4 regions of the Nitrospira marina genome follow, and region 1 is predicted to be linked to each of the others. Evidence: riboswitches for the same ligand, from Rfam matches in the RefSeq annotation. Region 1 holds a riboswitch; each other region holds the start of a gene.
The links. Region 1 has a riboswitch for cyclic di-GMP ahead of LX98_RS15045 (Flp family type IVb pilin). Riboswitches for the same ligand answer to the same signal wherever they lie in the genome.
Positions count from the first base shown of each region.

Region 2: it holds a riboswitch for cyclic di-GMP, as region 1 does, so the genes downstream of both, LX98_RS04525 (Ig-like domain-containing protein) here and LX98_RS15045 (Flp family type IVb pilin) in region 1, are expected to answer to the same signal.
Region 3: it holds a riboswitch for cyclic di-GMP, as region 1 does, so the genes downstream of both, LX98_RS07385 (FliA/WhiG family RNA polymerase sigma factor) here and LX98_RS15045 (Flp family type IVb pilin) in region 1, are expected to answer to the same signal.
Region 4: it holds a riboswitch for cyclic di-GMP, as region 1 does, so the genes downstream of both, LX98_RS14450 (fibronectin type III domain-containing protein) here and LX98_RS15045 (Flp family type IVb pilin) in region 1, are expected to answer to the same signal.

Region 1 is NZ_JCANTH010000001.1:3,523,136-3,528,024, forward strand. Features, by position in the region: gene LX98_RS15030 (TadG family pilus assembly protein) at 1-268, opposite strand, end outside; gene LX98_RS15035 (TadE/TadG family type IV pilus assembly protein) at 319-744, opposite strand; gene LX98_RS15040 (Flp family type IVb pilin) at 1,075-1,278, opposite strand; gene LX98_RS15045 (Flp family type IVb pilin) at 1,400-1,570, opposite strand; cyclic di-GMP riboswitch class I at 1,666-1,746, opposite strand; gene LX98_RS15050 (hypothetical protein) at 2,290-3,213, shown strand; gene LX98_RS15055 (DUF362 domain-containing protein) at 3,210-4,253, shown strand; gene LX98_RS15060 (acyltransferase family protein) at 4,531-4,889, opposite strand, start outside.
Region 2 is NZ_JCANTH010000001.1:1,086,694-1,091,582, forward strand. Features, by position in the region: gene LX98_RS04520 (cupin domain-containing protein) at 65-430, opposite strand; gene LX98_RS04525 (Ig-like domain-containing protein) at 1,232-3,829, opposite strand; cyclic di-GMP riboswitch class I at 3,897-3,978, opposite strand; gene LX98_RS04530 (hypothetical protein) at 4,369-4,518, opposite strand; gene LX98_RS04535 (hypothetical protein) at 4,787-4,889, shown strand, end outside.
Region 3 is NZ_JCANTH010000001.1:1,803,682-1,808,570, forward strand. Features, by position in the region: gene LX98_RS07375 (LptF/LptG family permease) at 171-1,256, shown strand; gene lptG (LPS export ABC transporter permease LptG) at 1,285-2,373, shown strand; cyclic di-GMP riboswitch class I at 2,674-2,764, shown strand; gene LX98_RS07385 (FliA/WhiG family RNA polymerase sigma factor) at 2,850-3,728, shown strand; gene LX98_RS07390 (cell wall hydrolase) at 3,739-4,308, opposite strand; gene LX98_RS07395 (hypothetical protein) at 4,749-4,889, shown strand, end outside.
Region 4 is NZ_JCANTH010000001.1:3,385,856-3,390,744, forward strand. Features, by position in the region: gene LX98_RS14440 (hypothetical protein) at 1-364, opposite strand, end outside; gene LX98_RS14445 (outer membrane beta-barrel protein) at 740-2,128, opposite strand; gene LX98_RS14450 (fibronectin type III domain-containing protein) at 2,776-3,177, opposite strand; cyclic di-GMP riboswitch class I at 3,254-3,343, opposite strand; gene LX98_RS14455 (hypothetical protein) at 3,980-4,234, opposite strand; gene LX98_RS14460 (FG-GAP-like repeat-containing protein) at 4,561-4,889, opposite strand, start outside.

The DNA of each region.
Region 1 (4,889 bases):
GTTCATTGCCAGTGAGTGCCCGCCCCATGTCCTGCTGCTCAGCGATGGGCAAGGTAAGATAAGTCACACCCAATTGTCTCGCAGCGGCCAGCGCGGCGGCATCCGAGGCATTGTGCAATTCATTTTGTGTGAGTAAGGCATGCCCGACATCAATCGTCACACCTGCCATGATGCCCATTGTGACCGCCATAAATGCCCCGTTAATAGCCGCAATGCCCCGTTGATTCAAGAGCGGTGAGACAATGGACCATCGTTGTTTTTTCCACATATTTGTTTCTCCGTCACATTGAAGATTTGAACAAGACATTCCACCTCGCCTTATTCCATCATCATGGTTACAGAGGCTTGTAGGTTAGGAGTCGAAATCGCAGGAATGAGTTTATCGATGACAAAATAATTCCAGGGGATGGTAGACACCACATTTAACGGCTGTCCCTGTGGGCTTCCGACCCCATTTACCACCACCGAGAGCCCTGATGGATCCACCCCTCCCGCATCAAGAGAAGCCGTGATGGCTGCTTCAATTTCTGCCTGGCCATTGCCCGAAGCAAATAATGTCCCCTGGCGCGCTCCCACACGGGTGGCATTCACCAAAACTTCCTTAAACCACAACATGCGCCCAAAATCGATCGCTCCAAATGCAAGTGACGCAAGAATCGGTAGAATGAGGGCAAACTCCACCGCCGTCGAGCCGCGCTCGGATTGTCTTAAACTGGGAAACCGTTGACTTGGACGTGTTTTCATAAAAACCGTGCCTCTCCCAGGCTAAATGGTTTTGAGGTAGCGACCAGACCGTGTCTCCCAATTACACTAACAGGCAGTTCAAAAGCGATCAGATCCCGCACCAGCCATTGTTAAGGGATCTACAAAGAGTTGAACAACTTAAATGTTGGGAAAACGCAGTCCCCAAGAGCACTGCTGACTGTCTCTCACAGGCAGCGTAGTATTTTTTAATAAGTTAGCCCCCAGCGAGGACGACAAGGTGTATAGGTAGGTCAATGAGGAGTGGGAGTGAGAAACTTTCCGATGGAAATCCCATCAACCTCGCTCACGGGAGGCATGACAAGTATCAATTTAGCTCCCCAACGCTCCGTTGATGATCCCCATGGCGTCCACATACATCGTATTGACCGCGTTTCCCAAGGCAGCCTGAGCCGTTAACACCGTGGCGCCAATAAGTGCGGCCATGAGGCCGTATTCAATAGCTGTCGCGCCCTCCTCATCCTGAAGAAAATGCTTTAACCAGTGATGATAGGGATTCAGGAGTATTGTCTGCATGATGCTGGCCTCCTCTATCATTTTATCTGAACTTCACTCATCACATTCCGCCGAAGCGCCGCCCCGACACGCTGTATCGGGAACGGCACTTCAACATACCTTTGCGGAAAGAAGCTTTTCCTTAGCTGGACGCTACATCACTAGAAATCTGGTTGAACGTATTGCTAAGCGTGGTCCCTACAGCCGTCACGGCCGTGACAATCACTGCGGCAATCAAAGCAGCCAACAAGCCGTACTCAATAGCAGTGGCTCCCTCTTCATCATTCACGAAACGCATTGCTTGGTTAACCATAGCGCATCTCCTTAACGGGCGAAGGTAAATACTTTCGTTACGCCAGACTGCCCGGAAAATTCTGACGCAAACGTTGCCCCTTGGCTCTCCGTGCCTTCGGCAACCCGGCTATCAGGGACCAACCCTGACCCGTGGTTTTGCGCCCACGCCTTTCGACGTGTTCGCCCTTATCGGGAAGGGGCACCCGACCGAACCCATGTTTCATGGTCATGATTAAATGTTCGTAGACCCAAGAAATTTTTCCATTTCGTTTTCTGTGGCTCTTCGTTTTCATGCTTCATTATCGACCTCCACAGGAAAAACTTGCCGAAGATTTTTGAAGAATATCTTTCAAATTGGTTCACAATAGGATGGGTTAACGGACTTTATTGATCAAGGAGGATAGTTTTTATAATACCTTCAAAATTCCCGGAGAGGCATTGCCAAAAAGCTGCGTCTTGCAGCGAACAACATTCAATGAACCTGCAATTCTCCTTTCCACCATCAGGAAGCGCTTGGCGTCTTACCAACTAGCGTTTCTTCAACTAGCAGACAGAATCGGTTTAAGGGTCCCAGAATAAAGACGAGTGTCATGATCTCTCTAGAGAATCCGCGAAAACCCTCAAGCGGAGAAAGCAAAGTCGCAAGGCCTGGGAATTTTAAGGTTCTTCCTGTTCAAACCGAACAACATGGGAAGTCGCATCTTTACTGAATGGCTTCAGAAGGTGACCTTTCCTTTTATGAATCAAAACCCATTTCATCATTTCCTTGAACTTCTCCAATCCGGGCAACAACCAAATGGAGGATTTCCCTATCACTCGGGAGAAAAGTCCAGACCCGATGCAACCGCTTGGGCTGTTTTGGCACTGTCTTCCTATGCCTTCCGTCATGAAAGCTGCAACCGGGGAAGAGCGTATTTAGCTTCCCAACAGGCGAACGACGGACGCGTGACCATTTCTCCCTCACACCCAGAAGCCTCTTGGCCAACACCTCTCGCCATCTTAGCTTGGGAAGGCGACTCCCAGTATCAAGAAACGCAATCACGCGCTGTGGACTATCTGATAGGGTTTACGGGACGACATTTTTCTAATCCCGTCTCATCAATTATTGGACACGACACCGCCATCCGGGGCTGGCCATGGATTGCTGACACCCACAGCTGGGTCGTACCCACGGCTCTCGCCGTCCTGGCCTTGCAGAAGGTGGGGTTAGGCACCCACCCTCGTGCCATAGCCGGGCAACAGATGCTTCTCAATCGTCAATTGCCCAGCGGTGGATGGAATTACGGAAGTACCACCGTCTTCAACCGGGAACTGCGTCCCCTCCCAGAATGCACGGCCATTGCCTTACAGGCGTTGGCCGGGGACACCCCATTTCACACAATTGAACGAAGCCTCCAGTATCTCTCACATGAGCTTCCACACCTCCGAACTCCCATTTCACTCGGCTGGACACTTCTGGGCCTCGGGGCTTGGAAATTAAAACCCACAAATACCGAGGAATTGGTCTCAGACTGCTTTCAACGTCAAGAGCGATACGGGTCCTATTCCCTTCCCTCATTGGCATTGCTCTTATGCGGTGCGAAAGCGGAACAAGGACTAAACTCATTATTCCCAGCATCATTACCACAAAAATCCGCTTCGTTTGCACACCATCAAGAATGAAAAAGTTGCCTGCCATGACCACCGCTCCCATGCAAACGGATCAACTTAGGCTTACGAGAAGACAACTCCTGCAGGCTTGTTTGCTTGGAGGGGGTTTGGCGGTCTCAGGATTCTCCCTTCTTCATTGGCTTATGGGTCCACGTTTGACCGCGCAGACCTTCATTGGTCAAGCACGAACATACGAGGCTGATTTGGCGATCCTCATTCGCCAAGGATTGCAAGAATTGGGAATCACCACATCAGAGATCAAGGGAAAACGCATTTTGTTAAAACCGAATTTGGTTGAGCCACATCAGTCGTTATCGCATATCAATACCCATCCCCTGGTCGTACGAGGAGCCGTCGAGGCGTTCCTTTCCCTGGGTGCGACGTCTGTCGTCGTGGCTGAAGGGCCCGGACATCGCCACGATACTCTTTTAGTCTTGGAGGAATCCGGCTTGGCAGATGTGCTGTACGAAGATCACATCCCCTTTCAAGATCTGAACACAATGGAAGGGGTGGTCATGCCTAATCTGGGGGGGCAGACGAGGATGACCACATTGACCCTTCCTCAAATAGTCAAGGAAGTCGATTGGGTTGTCTCGCTGGCCAAGATGAAAACGCACCATTGGGCCGGAGCGACCCTATCCATGAAAAATTTTTTTGGCGTGATGCCTGGAAATTATTATGGTTGGCCGAAGAATGTGTTACACCAGGCTGGAATCCCGCAGTCCATTTTGGATATCAATGCGACTCTTAAACCTCACTTTGCCATTGTCGACGGTATTATCGGAATGGAAGGGGATGGTCCAATAATGGGGACACCTGTCCAATCGGGCGTCCTGGTCATGGGGAGGAATCTTCCGGCCGTCGATGCCACTTGTTGCCGGATTATGGGAATTAATCCACATAAAATCGAATATCTTCGCAAAGCCGACCAGTGGTTAGGTCCCATTCACCAATCGTTGATTGAACAACGGGGAGAATCCTGGGAACACGCATACCACCCTTTCGCCCTGATCCCGGAGATTCCCGCCCACCAAGGCATTCGTCTCACCTAGCGAACACCTCAACATTTTCGGGAGATCATTAAGTTCTTGCCAACTCTGGCTCGGGTTTCCTCATTAAGACAAATGTGAGCTCTACCCTCATGCCGGAATGACGAACGGGCACATCAAAGAGCATCAACAATCCCAGCATGCAAGACGTCACCGATTACTCAATCACAAGACTGCCGCTCAATTGTCAACATGTCGGACAACCGGCTCTTGTCCGTCTAGGAAAGATCGCGCAACTCGTTTTGGAAAAACAAGTCTGCTGCTCTAGGCATAGGGCACTTTATCCATCGACACTTTGAGGCAGTAATGGGTGGAGCTTTATTTTTCGATCAACTAATTTCCGTTTGAGATATTCCCTGCTAGGCTTCTCAATCCAGAAATAGCACAAGGAGGCAACCGCAATCACCAAAACGAGAATTCCACCTAAATGAATCCACAACAGAGGTTGATGAAGTTCAGAATTCACTCCTGAATAGTATTCATTGAGTACGTATCGAACAATTTCCAATACCGGATAGTGAACCATGTAAATCCCAAATGAGATGGTTCCCAAAAATACAACAATCTTATTCCGGAATACTCGGGCAATTCCCGTTTGTGCATTTGCTAGTGTCACGATAATACACGGAATAAGGGGAT
Region 2 (4,889 bases), 2.4 Mb from region 1:
TCCAGTCCAACTCCTTCTGATGCGTCGACTTAATGAAACCGAGCCGGTGTGAATCGGCAAAGATTCACGAGGGATCGCGATGCACGGTCTCCGGGGAAAAGGCCTGGGTACACACCGCGATATACTCAGCTCCCTCAGGGCCAGGGGTGCTGTATCGGACCCATTCATTGCGATAGGCGATGACCGCCTGACCGGCATTCACCTCAATCACCCCTTCTTTGGTTTCCACCCGTAATTGACCGGACAGGACGAGCGTATATTCATCGAATTCCGGTGTCTGGCCGGGCTCTTCCCATCCGGAAGGACTTTGCATTCGCGCAATGCTGATCTGGTCTGTGCCGCTATTGACCCGTCCGATAAATTCATCGATGAGTTTGGGTTTATTCCCTGCAGGTTTAATTCTTGTGGGTTGCTCGATCAGTTTAGCCATACTGTTTGATTGACCTCCTGTTCGTGAATTGAAGGGCGCATCGACAGGGGACTTTCCCTCGTCAAAATTTTTCCCAGGTTTAATGGCCTGCCATTGGCCTCATTTTTGTTGCACGCTTGACTGATTGATATCGTACTTGCCATAAATTTGCCATATGTCCAACGAAACTTCTGTACCCTGGACGAACCAATATAATGATAGGTCGCCCGGGATGGAGAAAACAATGTGAAGTCGTTGGATTTCTATATCAAAAGATGAAATCGCAAAATCGCTAAACACTCAATATTTCATCTCAAGAAAAACTTTTGAAATCATTTTACAGGTCAAAACAAAACAGTCCAACTAGTGCCCAATTTAGAATAGCCTCGGAAACCATCTGGCAGCAAGAAAGAGGTGGGTTCAAGTTCGAAGTGCCACGCCTTCTGTAGGATACTCTGTGGCTATGAGGAAATGGTGTGGTATCCTGATAAAACCTTAACTTTGTCTGTCAAAATTAATCTATACGCTATTTAGTTCACAAACAAAGTGTAGTCGATTGTGCCGAGACCTTCCGAGGAATTCTGGGAGCCACCTCCCATCAAACTATGATGGCGGTAAGGCCAATGCCGGACTAGTTGTCGAATGTGTTTTTGCGTATCATTGGAAGCTATATTAGGACCAAGGGGTATGTTGGGTATTCGTGTTCTGCGCGAGGGAGCGGCACGAATGATTATTCCCGGCAGGGGCTTTCTACTAACAGCCTGGCGGGATGGCCCATGAGACCATCCCAGTTCGGCCTTCTTGTGTTTTTAACCTCCGTGTCTACCGAATTTCCCAGTCAGGGGAAGCAGCACCGTAAAAGCCTACGGAACTCCTGGTCAGGCCGTCCATCAACCACACGGCCACCGCGCCGCTCGTTTTATTGCGCCAGATGATATCCGCCTGCCCGTCCGCATTTACATCGTTTACTTGCACAATCTGCCACGTTAAGGCTACACCGCTCAGTGAGCCGGTGGAGGAGGGAGGTGCCGTTCCATTCATCAACCATACGGCGGTGCTGCCATTTGTGTGCCGCCAAATAAGATCTGTTTTGCCGTCACCGTTTAGATCCCCGACTCCGTGAATGTTCCAAAGCGTCGACGCGGTGCCGGGAAAGCCTGTGGAGGCTATGCTCACTCCGTCCATCAACCACACGGCCACCGCCCCGCTCGTTTCATTGCGCCAGATGATATCCGCGTGGTCATCCGCATTCACATCCCCCACTCCCGCGATCTGCCAGGTTAAGGCCACACCGCCCAGTGAGCCGGTGGAGGAGGGAGGCGCCGTCCCATTCATCAACCATACCGCGGTGCTGCCATTCGTGTGGCGCCAAATAAGGTCTGCCTTGCCGTCACCGTTTAGATCCCCGACTCCGTGAATGTCCCAATCCGTCGATGCGGAGCCGGGAAAGCCTGTGGAGGCTATGTTCACGCCGTCCATCAACCACACTGCCACCGCGCCGCTCGTGCTATTATGCCAGACGACATCCGCTTTGCCGTCTCCATTTAGATCCCCCACTCCCTTCAGGGCCCATTCCATAGTTAACTGGCCCAGAAAGCCCGAGTCGGCAACGCTTGTGCCATTGAGCAGCCACCCAGCCACGTGCCCGGTTTTTGTATTCCGCCAGACCAGGTCGGCCTTACCGTCCCCATTCAGATCGTGATGTTGGGGTGAGGGTGGTGTGCTGGTATTGCTCACGATGACCGTGACGGAGGCGGCGGTTTTCGTATTGCCCGCGGCATCGCGGGCGATCGCCGTGAGAGCGTAGGAGCCATCTCGGACGGTGGTAGTATCCCAGCTGGTGCTGTAAGGATTGGTCATATCTTCAGCACCAAGATTGGCGCCCTGGAGCCGGAATTGGACGCCGGTCACGCCGACATTATCGCTGGCGCTGGCGGTGACCGTCACCGTGCCGGAGACGGTGCCCGCACTGGGGGCCGTCAACGTGACCGTCGGGGCGGTCGTATCTGCGGGCGGTGTGCTGGTATTGCTCACCGTGACCGTGACGGAGGCGGCGGTTTTTGTATTGCCCGCCGCATCGCGGGCGATCGCCGTGAGAGTATAGGAGCCATTCGGCACGGTGGTGGTATTCCAGCTGGTGCTATAGGGATTGGTCGTATCTTCGGCGCCTAGGTTGGCGCCCTGGAGCCGGAATTGGACGCCGGTCACGCCGACATTATCGCTGGCGCTGGCGGTGACCGTCACCGTGCCGGAGACGGTGCCCGCATTGGGGGCCGTCAACGTGACCGTCGGGGGCGTGGTATCGGGTGACGCCGGGGTGATCATCACATAATTCAGGATGGTATGTGTAGAAGAAGTCCGAGTCAATTGCAGACTCAATTGCCCATCCGAGACGGTGATGGGATGGTTCGTGATGGTAATGAATTGATTACTGGCAGTCGTCTGGTTGTTAATGGCCGTGATGCCTTCGATCGTAATATGATGTGGGCCTTGCTCATAACTGGGATCGCCGCTGGCTAGCGAAACGAGATAGTCGCCATTTGGGAGATCGTATTTCCAGGTCACACTGGTGCCGGAGTCAAAATGAATGAATGTGTCGAGCCGTTGATCGGTGTGGGCATCCCGCTCGCGGGTGTTGACGAAGGTGGTCCAGCCGTAGCCACGGCTGCTGGTGTAGACACTGCCGTCATCTTTTTGATAGCCACTGGGGACGGATGAGCTGGACGGTTGAAAATTGACGAAGAGGGACGAACCGGAAGGCGGTGGTGGGCTGGTATTGTTCACGGTGACCGTGACGGAGGCGGCGGTTTTTGTATTGCCCGCCGCATCGCGGGCGATCGCCGTGAGAGTATAGGAGCCATTTGGAACGGTGGTAGTATTCCAGCTGGTGCTGTAAGGATTGGTCGTATCTTCGGTGCCGAGATTGGCGCCCTGGAGCCGGAATTGGACGCCGGTCACGCCGACATTATCGCTGGCGCTGGCGGTGACCGTCACCGTACCGGAAACGGTGCCCGCACTGGGGGCCGTCAGCGTGACCGTCGGGGCGGTCGTATCTGGGGGCGGGGTATTTGTGGGTAGAGTAATTGTTGCTTCTGTGGACGGGGTACTTTCATTTCCTGCTGTATCAAATGCTGTTGCAATAAATCCATAGGTTGTGCCCCCACTGAGCCCGGAAACGGTTGTGGAGGGGGAGGATGGATTATTGGGAAATCCTGAAAATATGGGTTGTCCAAAACCTTGAGAAGGTAACGTCCGTTTGTAAATTTTATATCCTGCTAAATCCGATTCGGTATTTGCATTCCAGGTCAGTTGGACAGAGGAGGCCGAATACGCGGGGCTAACAGACAAGCCGAAGAGGAGAAGCATAAGGTGTGCCGTATGCGCGATTACAAAACCCAAGGTGGTGGTTGGTCGGATCATACTCTACTCCTTGTCGTGTTTGGACCGAAGTCCGCATTTTCTCCTCCCCCTATGGATTAGATCTTCCTTCGGTAGCCGGACAATCAGGCGTTACTACCTGACTCCTGGCATTGCGGCCCTACTTCACAGTAGGTGTGCCTTTTCGGGAAGAGGATTGTTTTAACTATGAATGATCAATGTCTGTTTCCCTTCTTTTTTTCCGCACCTCTAAACGGTCTGCCGGACATTTCGGAGAAGTAAAGAAAAACTTTAGCGAAGATGGCGATGCCATTGGGCATTACCGTATTACGGCAAACACGATAAACTAAAGTAATCGAATAGAAGGATCATAGACATTATGAAAAATTTGAATTCTTTCATTTGATATTTACATCCTTATCATTCGAAAAAATATTGATGTCATTGGGCCCTCTGTGAATTGAAAACCGAGTGAATCTGCCAGTTAAAGTTTGACGATATTAACTCTTTTCTATAATTGGGAAGATGCTGGAAATGAAAATGACGTGGAGTTTAGATAAGAAAACCGGATCGGCTGGTCTTTAGCGTTTTGAGAAATACCCGCCTGCTGCGAAATATGTTGGTTCAATCAATACTTCAATGATGAAGGTTTCCTGTGCCTGGCGGGGGCTCTCTGCCGAAATCAAGAAGAATTGAATCATTTGACGGAAGATGAACTCCTGATTATTCATGCATAGTCCAGGAAGAACCAATTGAACGGTGGACAGCAAAGCGACGAGCTGTCCTTGTCTTGCGGATCCTGAAAGGGGAAACCTCGATGGCGGAAGCCGCCAGGCAGCATGACCTGACGGGCAGGGACGTAGGAGACTGGCAGGAGCAGTTCCTTCGTGCCGCGGAAAATGGCTGGCGTCGTCGCCCCAAGGACGAAGAGGCACTGTAAGAAGAGCAGATCAAAAAACTGAAACAAAAGATCGGAGAGTTAGTGGTCGAGAATGACGTGTGACTGGAGGCCTTGACACCATACCCTGTAAGGCGGGAGATGTCCGACGCGAGAGCGCCGCGAGTACGGACATCTTGGAACGAACCGCCTGTCGTCTTCTCC
Region 3 (4,889 bases), 1.7 Mb from region 1:
ATGTAGCACAGTTTGCAAAATCTGTCAATAAATGACACGAGGAAATTCATTCCCTACTATTCGACTTATAGGCTAATTATTTCGGATATTTGATTGAAAATGAGTAAAGGGGTCATGCTAATCACCCAACATATTTCATCACTCTCCACTTATTAGAATTGTCCAAGACCTTGATCAGACTTTTCGATCGGTACATTTTTTCTGAGTTGCTTCCCCCATTTCTGACCAGCCTGACCGGATTGTGTTTCATCATTTTTACAAAGGAAATGCTACGGTTGGTGGATTTAGTGGTATCCCGAGGAATCAGTTTGGCCGCCCTGGGGTCTATTGTGCTGCATTTGCTTCCTTCATTTTTAGTCCTAACCTTACCAATTGCCTGCTTAATTGCCTCAATTTCGGCCTTTAATCGTCTATCGTTTGACAATGAGGTCATTGCTATTCGTGCTGCGGGGGTCAGTTTCTGGCGAATCAACCTTCCTGTGGTGGTTTTTTCCGGCATGGTATTCCTCTTGACTGTATATCTTTCTCAATGGGGCCAGCCCTGGGCCAATGTGTCATTGAAGACTTTGGCTCTGAGCGTCATCGAAGATGAGTTGACTCTTGCGGTTGATTCGGGCGTGTTTAATGAACCGATCCCCGGACTCATGGTGTATGTGCCACACTCGGAGAATGCGTCTGGCGATAAGGGCATATTTATTTCGGACCAACGCAATCCGGAGCAACCCTTGATAATTGTGGCGGAAAATTTTCACATGTTGAAACAAAGCGAACGTCAGCAGTTTGGCATTCGATTGTTTAAGGGGGCAATTCATCAAATCCCCAAAGATGCCAATAGTTTTCATCGGGTCACCTTTGATACCTATGATTTTTGGCTATCTTCGCCTTTTACCTCCGTGAAAGATAAGACAAAACGAAAAACCTACGAAAACCTTACTCGGCAATTGGAGGAATCAGGGGGAACGGACGCAGGAGCCCTTCGTCGATTAGTAGAGTTTCATAAAGACACCGCCTTTCCGGTCGCCACCTTTGTACTGGGGTTGTTGGGCGTCCCGGTGGGGATTGTGTCGAAGCGGTCCGGGAAAGCTGGTGGGTTTGCGATTGGGGTTCTCGTGGTTATCGGATTTTATTTATTGAATGTATTGGGAGAGTTTCTCGTGACGACTTTGGTGATCTCTCCGTTTTTCGGTGCGTGGATGCCGAACATTATCCTGGCCTGCCTCACAGGATTCCTTCTATTTCAAGCTGGAAAACAATGATCCAGAATTCTTTCAAGCAAGTTAGATCATGAAAAAAATTTCTTGGTATGTATTTGGGAAATTTAGTCGCGTCTTCGTAATGTGTCTTGTAACCGTGCTGACGATTTATCTAGTCGTGGATTTTTTCGAAAAATTGCGAAAGTTTTTGAAATATGATGCAGACCTAACCGTTATTTTTAGCTTTTTTGTCTATCGAATTCCAGAAATTGCTTTTCTCTTAGCCCCGCTGGCGGCTCTAATGGCATCAATTTTGACGGTTTGTGGTCTTAATCGGACTCGTGAAATCACGGCGATGCGCAGTTGTGGGTTAAGTTTTTATCAGATTGCCATTCCCTTTTTTGTCTTTGGCGGGCTTGTGAGTGTCGTGGGTCTGAGTTTGACGGCCCTGTTGATTCCTCTGGCCAATATTAAAGCTGAATTTGTTCAATCGGTCTTAATCCAAAATAAACCAGAGCCCCTCTTACTTACTCCGGAACGTTTGTGGCTTCGGGTGGGACGCAATCACCTTATGCGAATTGATTCGGTGACAGAAGATGGGTATCGTTTAAATGGTATTCACCAGTACACGCTTGATGATCGCTTCAGTCTCAAAGGCATTCTTGAAGGAAAATGGGCAACATTTGTCGATGAGGAATGGATAATAGAGCATGCGATTGAGCGAACATTTCAGGATGAAGAACGCATGCAAGTGAATGGTATGACACGGCAGACGTTGTCTCTCTCTCTCACGCCTGATGATTTTCAGAATTGGCTAGCTCAGTCCCCAGAGCATATGTCCTTGTATCAATTGCATGACTATATTCAAGGGTTAATAGAAGATGGTCATAGTCCTCATCGTTTTTTAACTGATTATTGGTCTCGAATTGCGTACTCCCTTGTTCCTCTGGTGATGATATTGTTAGGGATCTCGGTGAGTCTCCGCGGAAGTGGTGTGCGTGAGGTTGGAATAGCTAAAGGGCTTGGGCAAACCCTGGCAATAGGGTTTTTTTTCTGGGCTGCGCATTCGGTAGGCATAGTTTTAGGACGAAATGGAGCGGTGTTGCCGATCATTGGCAGTTGGATTGCCACAGTCATGTTTTCGATCATCGGAATTAATCTTTTTTTAAGGCTAAAATGAGGGATCCACGATTGTCATGAAGAGCACTGGAAGGAATGTGTGATTGAGATTTTGACCATCCGTTCCTGATCACCATTCGTATTGGTTTTTGATGCTGTGCAATGTATGAATTTGTCAAGTTTTCTCATAAACACGCAAGGGATTTTCTTAATTCCCCCTGACTCGGATCCGATAACATTTCCATGGAGATAGAGTCGAAGAGTAGGGGAGATTCCGAAGATCCAAGGCAGACAGTTATTCGGAAAACTTCAAAAACCCACCGCTTACATGAGGTTGTAATTATCGAATAACGAATTCAACAGGTGACAAGGGCAAACTATCCGTGAGGGTAGGGCGCAAAGCCAAGAAACCCTGAGAACGTTGTTGTTTCAGGGTTCGTCTGGTTACCGAACTGTGTTGGTAGATCCATGCGTTCGTTCATGCGCCCATTCCCTGGAATTGGGCGCTTTTTTTGGTCACCCTGGAAAGGCCAAAATATGGACGAAAACGCACAATCTTTCACAGAGACAGTAGTTGGTATTACAGAACTCGACTCGTCTCACCTCGCTTCGGTTAGTCCAAAAAAAGCAGAACATACGGAAGCACAGGTCCAGCTCGATCAGGAACATGTTGCCCGGGTTTTATTAGAGTTTCTCCCGATCATTCGTCGGATGGCTGGAATTATGGCATTCAGGAATCCCTTTTCCCTGGATGTCGAGGATTTGACCAGCGCAGGGGCTATGGGGCTGTTATCAGCCTTGAAGCGCTATGATCCAACACGCGATATTAAATTTCGCACATTTGCCGAATATCGTATTCGTGGCATGATGTTGGATGAAATTCGGTCGATGGATTGGGTGCCTCGCTCTGTTCGATCTCGCCGAGATCAGGTGCGACAAATAGTTGAAGAGCATCTTCAGAAAAATGGGGTGCCACCGACTACACAGGAATTGGCCACGGTGTTGGGCGTACCCATTGAGGAAATAGAAGGAGTGGGCGGGTGTGATCCTCGCTTAATTAGTCTGGATGAGCCGGTTGGGCAGGGAGAAGATGAGTGCACCCTTCGTGATGTTTTGCCGGACGTTAACCATCTGGACCCTTTTGTGGCCTGTGCGGATGCAGAAATGAAAGCGGCACTGTCAGCGGCGCTGCAGACATTATCGGCACGCCAGCAAGAGGTACTTCAATCGTATTATCATGCGGGATTGACGATGAAAGAAATTGGTCGGCAAATGGGTCTGACCGAATCTGGCGTCTGCCGGGTGCATTCCGGTGCCATTCGGCATCTACGCATAGAGTTGAAACGTATTGAGGATGGGGGACCCAGTGCGCCTCGACCCAGGAATTTGCGAAAAACACCCGTTGGCCGTGACTAATTAAACTAAATTAAATTGTGTGCTTATTAAAAAATTCGTGTCCCCCAATTTGTGCCACTTTACGGTTGACCTGAGCCCACCGGGGAGTTTTGACCAGTTGAGGATTATAAAATAGTACAGCCCCATCCACCACTTTGCGCCCGTCTTGTACAACCTTCCAGGCTAATAAACTATCCTGCATGATTCGATTTGTTTGATCAAATTCCACTTCTTCTGGATTACGTCCCATCCATGGTTCAAACTGTTTTGCCCGAAGAACTGTGCCCTTGACCGTGCCATCGCTGTGGTATTTGAGAGCCATTCGGTTCCGAATGACGGCCGCGACGGCTAACTTTCCAGCAAAACTTTCACCACCGGCTTCCAGATAGATAGTGAGGGCGGCTAAAGTGTCGTCGCTGTGGCTAGATTCCTGCGAATAAATTATTTCTAGAGGCAAAGTTGATACAGACGAAGGAGACGAAAGAACGGATGCAATATCGGCCGAATTTACAGGAGTTGGTGAGACTGGGAGTAAGCATATGGAGAAGGTTTCTATACAGATGATGAGGATACAAGACAACAGTGTTTGGTTTCGTTTCATTTTATCCCTTTAAATCTTGATGGGTTTAGAGTTTTTACTCATTGTTTTTGTTTAGATATTGAGAAGTCAGGTTTAAAAAAATGCTTCTTGGTCACGGCCTTTCGCAAAGTACATGCCATTGACGGTTTAGATTGTTCAATGGAATGTGTTTATGGGAGTCTTGCGTTGTAGGGAGGAGTCTGGTGTTAGACTTTTTGTGTTTTCCTAAATAACAAGTGGCCTTTATCCAGCATTGTGTCGTGGTTTCGGGACATCAAAGAATAGGCCAGCCCTATTTCATGCAATAGTGATTGGAAATAGGGCGATTTCGAGATTCTCGTACTGATCAAAAATCTGACAATCTTAAAAATGGGTTCAGTGAATCAACGAAAAATATGCAGAACGAACAGAGGTCTATCGAGAATGATGTCTGTTGCGCGATTTTAGTGATGGAGGAGAACATGAGCATTTCGTCGGTGAGCGAAAGAGTAAGGGAAATGATGATGTGTCTCGGAGTGGGAGTAATTCTTCTTGGGACATTACCGCTTTCAAATGGTTGGGCTCAGTCAGATCAGACGCCTATCCTACCTATGCAATCTCTT
Region 4 (4,889 bases), 140 kb from region 1:
ACCCAGTATCTGTTGGGTTCCTCGTCTCAGAAACGGCTTCTCTTGGTGGAGCTTTTGGGGTTACATAGAGATATTGCAGGTGTCCCGCGGCATTGACCGTAAACGCATAATCCCACTGCGCCAGAATTTTGGCCAAGGCCGGAAGTATTTTGTCTTGCTGAAGATCGACCGAAATGACTCTATTCAGTTCTTCGACAGGGGCCTCATATTTTATACCCAACTGCTTCTGCAATTGCTCCAGCACCGTTCGTAAGGTCACCTGTGAGAGATGACCTGTTAGCCGATCACCTTCAACTTGGATTGGGACTTCGGGGGATAATGCCATCCCCTGTCCCACAAGTGCCCCAAATATTAAGAAGACCATTAGCACCAATCCTCTTATCCATCTAGGCATTCCTTGTTTGGGCCTCATTGTGAGTCTCCTTATCTAGCAGTGCACACGGAAAAACATGGACTTATCCCACCAACGAATATTTTCCATACCGTCTCTTAGCCATTGGTGCTTTCTTGCCACAACAAAAAAGATCTCACTATCGGGAACATACGGAAAAAATAAGGGATTTCTGGATTAAAAATCCTCACCGAAAACTTCACCCCATGTTGTTAAAAGGGGATAGGAGGACTACCGCCACGGGGCGATCTCAATAACTCACAAAAATGTTAGTCCCAAAAATGGCGAAGGTCAAGAAAACAATCTCGAGAGAAATAAATGAATCAATCAAAAGTGCATTCCGTCTTACTAGATTATTCCTTGGATCGAAAGCATGATCGTATTACTGTTGAATTCAAAATTATTTATGTTTGAGCTTCTCTTCTCGAAAATATAATCTAAGCGAAAACCCAGCCATTTGACCGTACGGTATTCCGGTCCAATTCGGAATCGAAATTGATCATCAGTTCTATTCGTATTAAAGTTATCGTTGGCATAGTAAAAATTTCCTCTGAGGGCCAGACGTTCCGTAAACGACTGTCTCCCATAAACGTCAACGCCTATTCGTTTAAAGGTGGAGGTACCCTGAACCGCTGACTGATTAATATTCGAAAAGGGACGGATATTAAAACTCAACCGGGACGTGGGGTTCCAGGCCAAATTTCCTCGCATGTACCAGAAAGTCTGCTGCTCCGATCCTAGGCTTAAGCCCTTTGCAAGGAGGTTTTGACCACGAGTTGATTCTTCAGAAATAGGCGCGTGGTCAAAATTTAAAACCTGGTACCCAATATTGAATTCTCCGGAAAACTGGCGGGTAGGTGCCATGCTGAAGCCTGTAAACGCCCCGTAACCGAAACTATTCTGCTGCTTATTAGTATTATAATCATTGTTCACTACTCGAACGCCAAGAAGAGCCCGGGTTGAGGGAGTTACCCTTACAAACACACTCAGATTGGCACCAGCCCGGCTCCGGTCACGCGGGGCAGCCTGCCCATTGTTGGTGTAATTTAAATCGTCAAAATTCGTGCGAAGACGAATACCAGCCTTTTGTCCCGTAAATTCAATCTGGCCTAAAAACTGATTCATATTCCATTTGGTAATATCCCTTTGTTGGGTATCCACTTCCGATCCTCTTGGGTCAAACCCTTCTAAATGGCCTCCCTGCAAATCTATTGCTAGACCACCAGGATAATTCAAGCTGACGTGGCCAAGAGCATCTTGGGCCAGGGCATTATTTTCAGTAAATTTTGCGTAGAGAAATTGGGCAGCACGATAGTCAAGAAGGACAGAATGCTTACCTCCGCCAAACGGCATGAACGCCTGAATTCCAGGCGCGATGGTCGTAAGAAAGTCACTTTTCGTATTTGTGTCTCTCTTAAACACATTGTCGGTATACACTTCCGATACGCCTACAAACGGGCGGAGTAGGACCGGACCGGCTTTGATACCATCCCCTAAACCATTTCCCGTCATATATTCACGAAAAAGCCCCCCCCGATTCTGAATAGGCCGATGAGACCCGGTAAAATAAAATAGTCCCATATCAGAAAAAGATTGAGCCTGTCCCCCGACCGGGGAAAATACCTCACAGACAACGAGAACACTCAGAATAACAGCAAATGGCCGTTTCCGCTCACGCATTGTGGCAAATGGGGAAAGACGCACCGCTCTTATTTTTCGCCATACGAAATTAATCATTACATCTACCTTATTATTTTCAATTCGATGGAAGTGCGGGGGGGTGGAGTCAGAAGAATACTCTATAGTTTTGGGCATGACCAACTCTTAGATATGGTGCCCTCATCAGTCTGTTAAGTCAATTGCAAGATGAGTTCCCTGATGAGGGATGGACCCTACCATAGGAACCCGCACAAGAAACAGTCCTTCTGGCTTCAGTATAAGTGAAGTATAAGGTTTTTTTCGTAAACTGTTTTTCTAGATGGGGATGAATACCAAAATTACAAGATAAAGTCGATCAAGGTGGGGAAAACAAATAAAACTCTACCGGAAGACTTCAGTGTTAGGTACAGGGATAATACAGGACTTCATGTAAATTTCTTGAGGTCAGTTACTAAAATCTCGACGGAGTGGGACTTGAGAAATGAGACTTCAGGTCATCGACCCTGTCCTCATATCCATTATTTAACGAACGCCGGAGAAGAATTCTTTATAAACAGGACATTTGCAGAACATCCTCGTTCTGCAAATGTCCTTAGAGGTAGGGAGACTTCATTATCACGGAGCCCGCTTCATAAATCCCGGGTGAAAACGGCTTACGACATTTCCGTTGATGCAACCCATCCAAATACAATCTATTTGTAACTATTTTTCCCAGAAAACGAATCTCAATAAACCTTTACATCCTTTGGAGGAGCAGGACGCGCATTAACGATAGGCAAGGTAACACTCACCTGATTTGAAAACGGGCTTTCAATTTTACGAGCCCGGTCGTAAGCTTTTACCGCAAAATAATAGGTTTGACCGGGAGTCAGGCTTGTCACCGTATAAATGGCCTGAGCTCCGACATCTTGAGTCTCCGAATAAGTGCCGCTTGAAGTCCCGTAGGCGACAATGAATCCACCATATTCTGCGGAAGGAGGATTCCAGGCTAGGGTGACTTCTCCCGCCAGTGCATTGGAGGAAAAAAGACAGAGAAAAAGAACAATGGTCCATAATGACCTAAATACGGATCGAAAGGAATGGGTATGGGGGTAGGTAATTTGAGAGAAACCTTGATCGTGTGACATACGAGATCTCCTTTATGCATGTGAGTCATGCCGAGCGAAGCCACTCCGCTCATAATCAAGGAGACTCTGTGGCTTGCCTGGCAACCTGGCAACCCTATCTCAAAATCCGAGACGTAGGCCCATAGCTTTGCGTCCCACCCTTTCAGATGGTTTGTTTTTTTCAGGATACAACCGTTTTTAGGTCTGGATGCTTCATCGGAATCTTTGTCAGATCCTTGAATCGTGGGAAAGAGAAATTCCAATTTCTCAAGAATCCAGGAAGACTGCCAAACCTTATTTACATTAAAACAAAGATAATTGTAGAAAAATGGATCCCATGGATCATGAATCAATCTTTTGCTTAAACAGACGCAATGTATTAACGAACCTCTAATCTGATGAACCTTCACCTGAAGCACAGGAAACCTGGGCAATTTCTCAAAGCCGCCTTGTCAGGAAAATCGACCTCACATGAGTCGGTCCCTAAGGAATCCGTAAAGTAACCCAATTTCTCTGCTCAGGAGGCCAACACGTGCGTTACGATGACTAAAATCAACAGGTCTGTTTATGTTCTCCCCCGTGATTTAATCAAAATCAAGTTTGCGGGCGAGATAAACGCTCTCAAAGAGAGGGCAGGGGATCACTGCTAACGCATCATTGTGATCAGAAGTGCCATCAAGTATTTAACCGGAGGGGACTCGCAATCTACCGCATCGGTGAGTTTCAAACGCCCTGTATTCCTCTTTTTTTTGTTGAGGGGGAATGCAGATAATGCTTTAAAACCTGGTGAATAACTAAACTCAGTGCTATGTAAGGTAGGTTCTTACCATCCAACCAATTGCGAAAACACAAGATAGATCCAGGCGGCACCAAAGATATATGTGATTTCTTTTTCACCAATCCGTTCATAAAACAGACGATACCCCAGAATCGGCACGATGGCTAAGATCAGGGCAGAAAAAAAATGCCCAACCACATCGCCTATGATGGCCCCAATCTCGGAATGCCCAGGTACCGCAAGCAAGATGCTGCCCGCAAGCATAGCTGCCCACCACCATTTCATATTGGCCGTCAGCATATCCATGCTCACATATAAGGGAAAAGGTTTGTCATCACCAGATCATGCCTTCCTAATTGGACTAATTTCAAACTGCTCGAATTTATTTCACCTCTTAAAAGCGGTGCACAATAACTTCCCATTAGAAAAAAAAGGAAATTCCAGCATCAGCGTGACAACTAAGACAACGACCGGTGCTCTTAATCCCCAACCATCTCTTAGACGCCCGGCAAATGCGCTCACATGCGTTTCGCACTTCACCTCGCTTGCATTAGAAGACAACCATTTAGACACATTCCTGAATGTTGGGTAGAACACAAGGTTGTAGATTTCTTTTTAAACCTTGCCTAATGTTGGATTTCCCAATTGATTGAGGTACTGCCCGGAAAGCCAATCGACATGACAGTGAGCCCATTCATCATCCACACCGCCACCGTACCCGTCTGCCTGTTACGCCAAATTATATCTGCGCGCCCATCCCCATTGACATCACTGGTGCTGGCAATCTCCCACCCCTGAGGCACCTCGCCAAAAAACCCCGGCGAACTGAGAGTCACCCCATTCATCAACCAAATTGCAACTTCCCCGTTACTCGTTTTACGCCAAACCAAGTCCCCCATCCCATCATCATTCACATCCCCCACCCCTGCAATCTGCCAATCCGTGGAGACCCCTC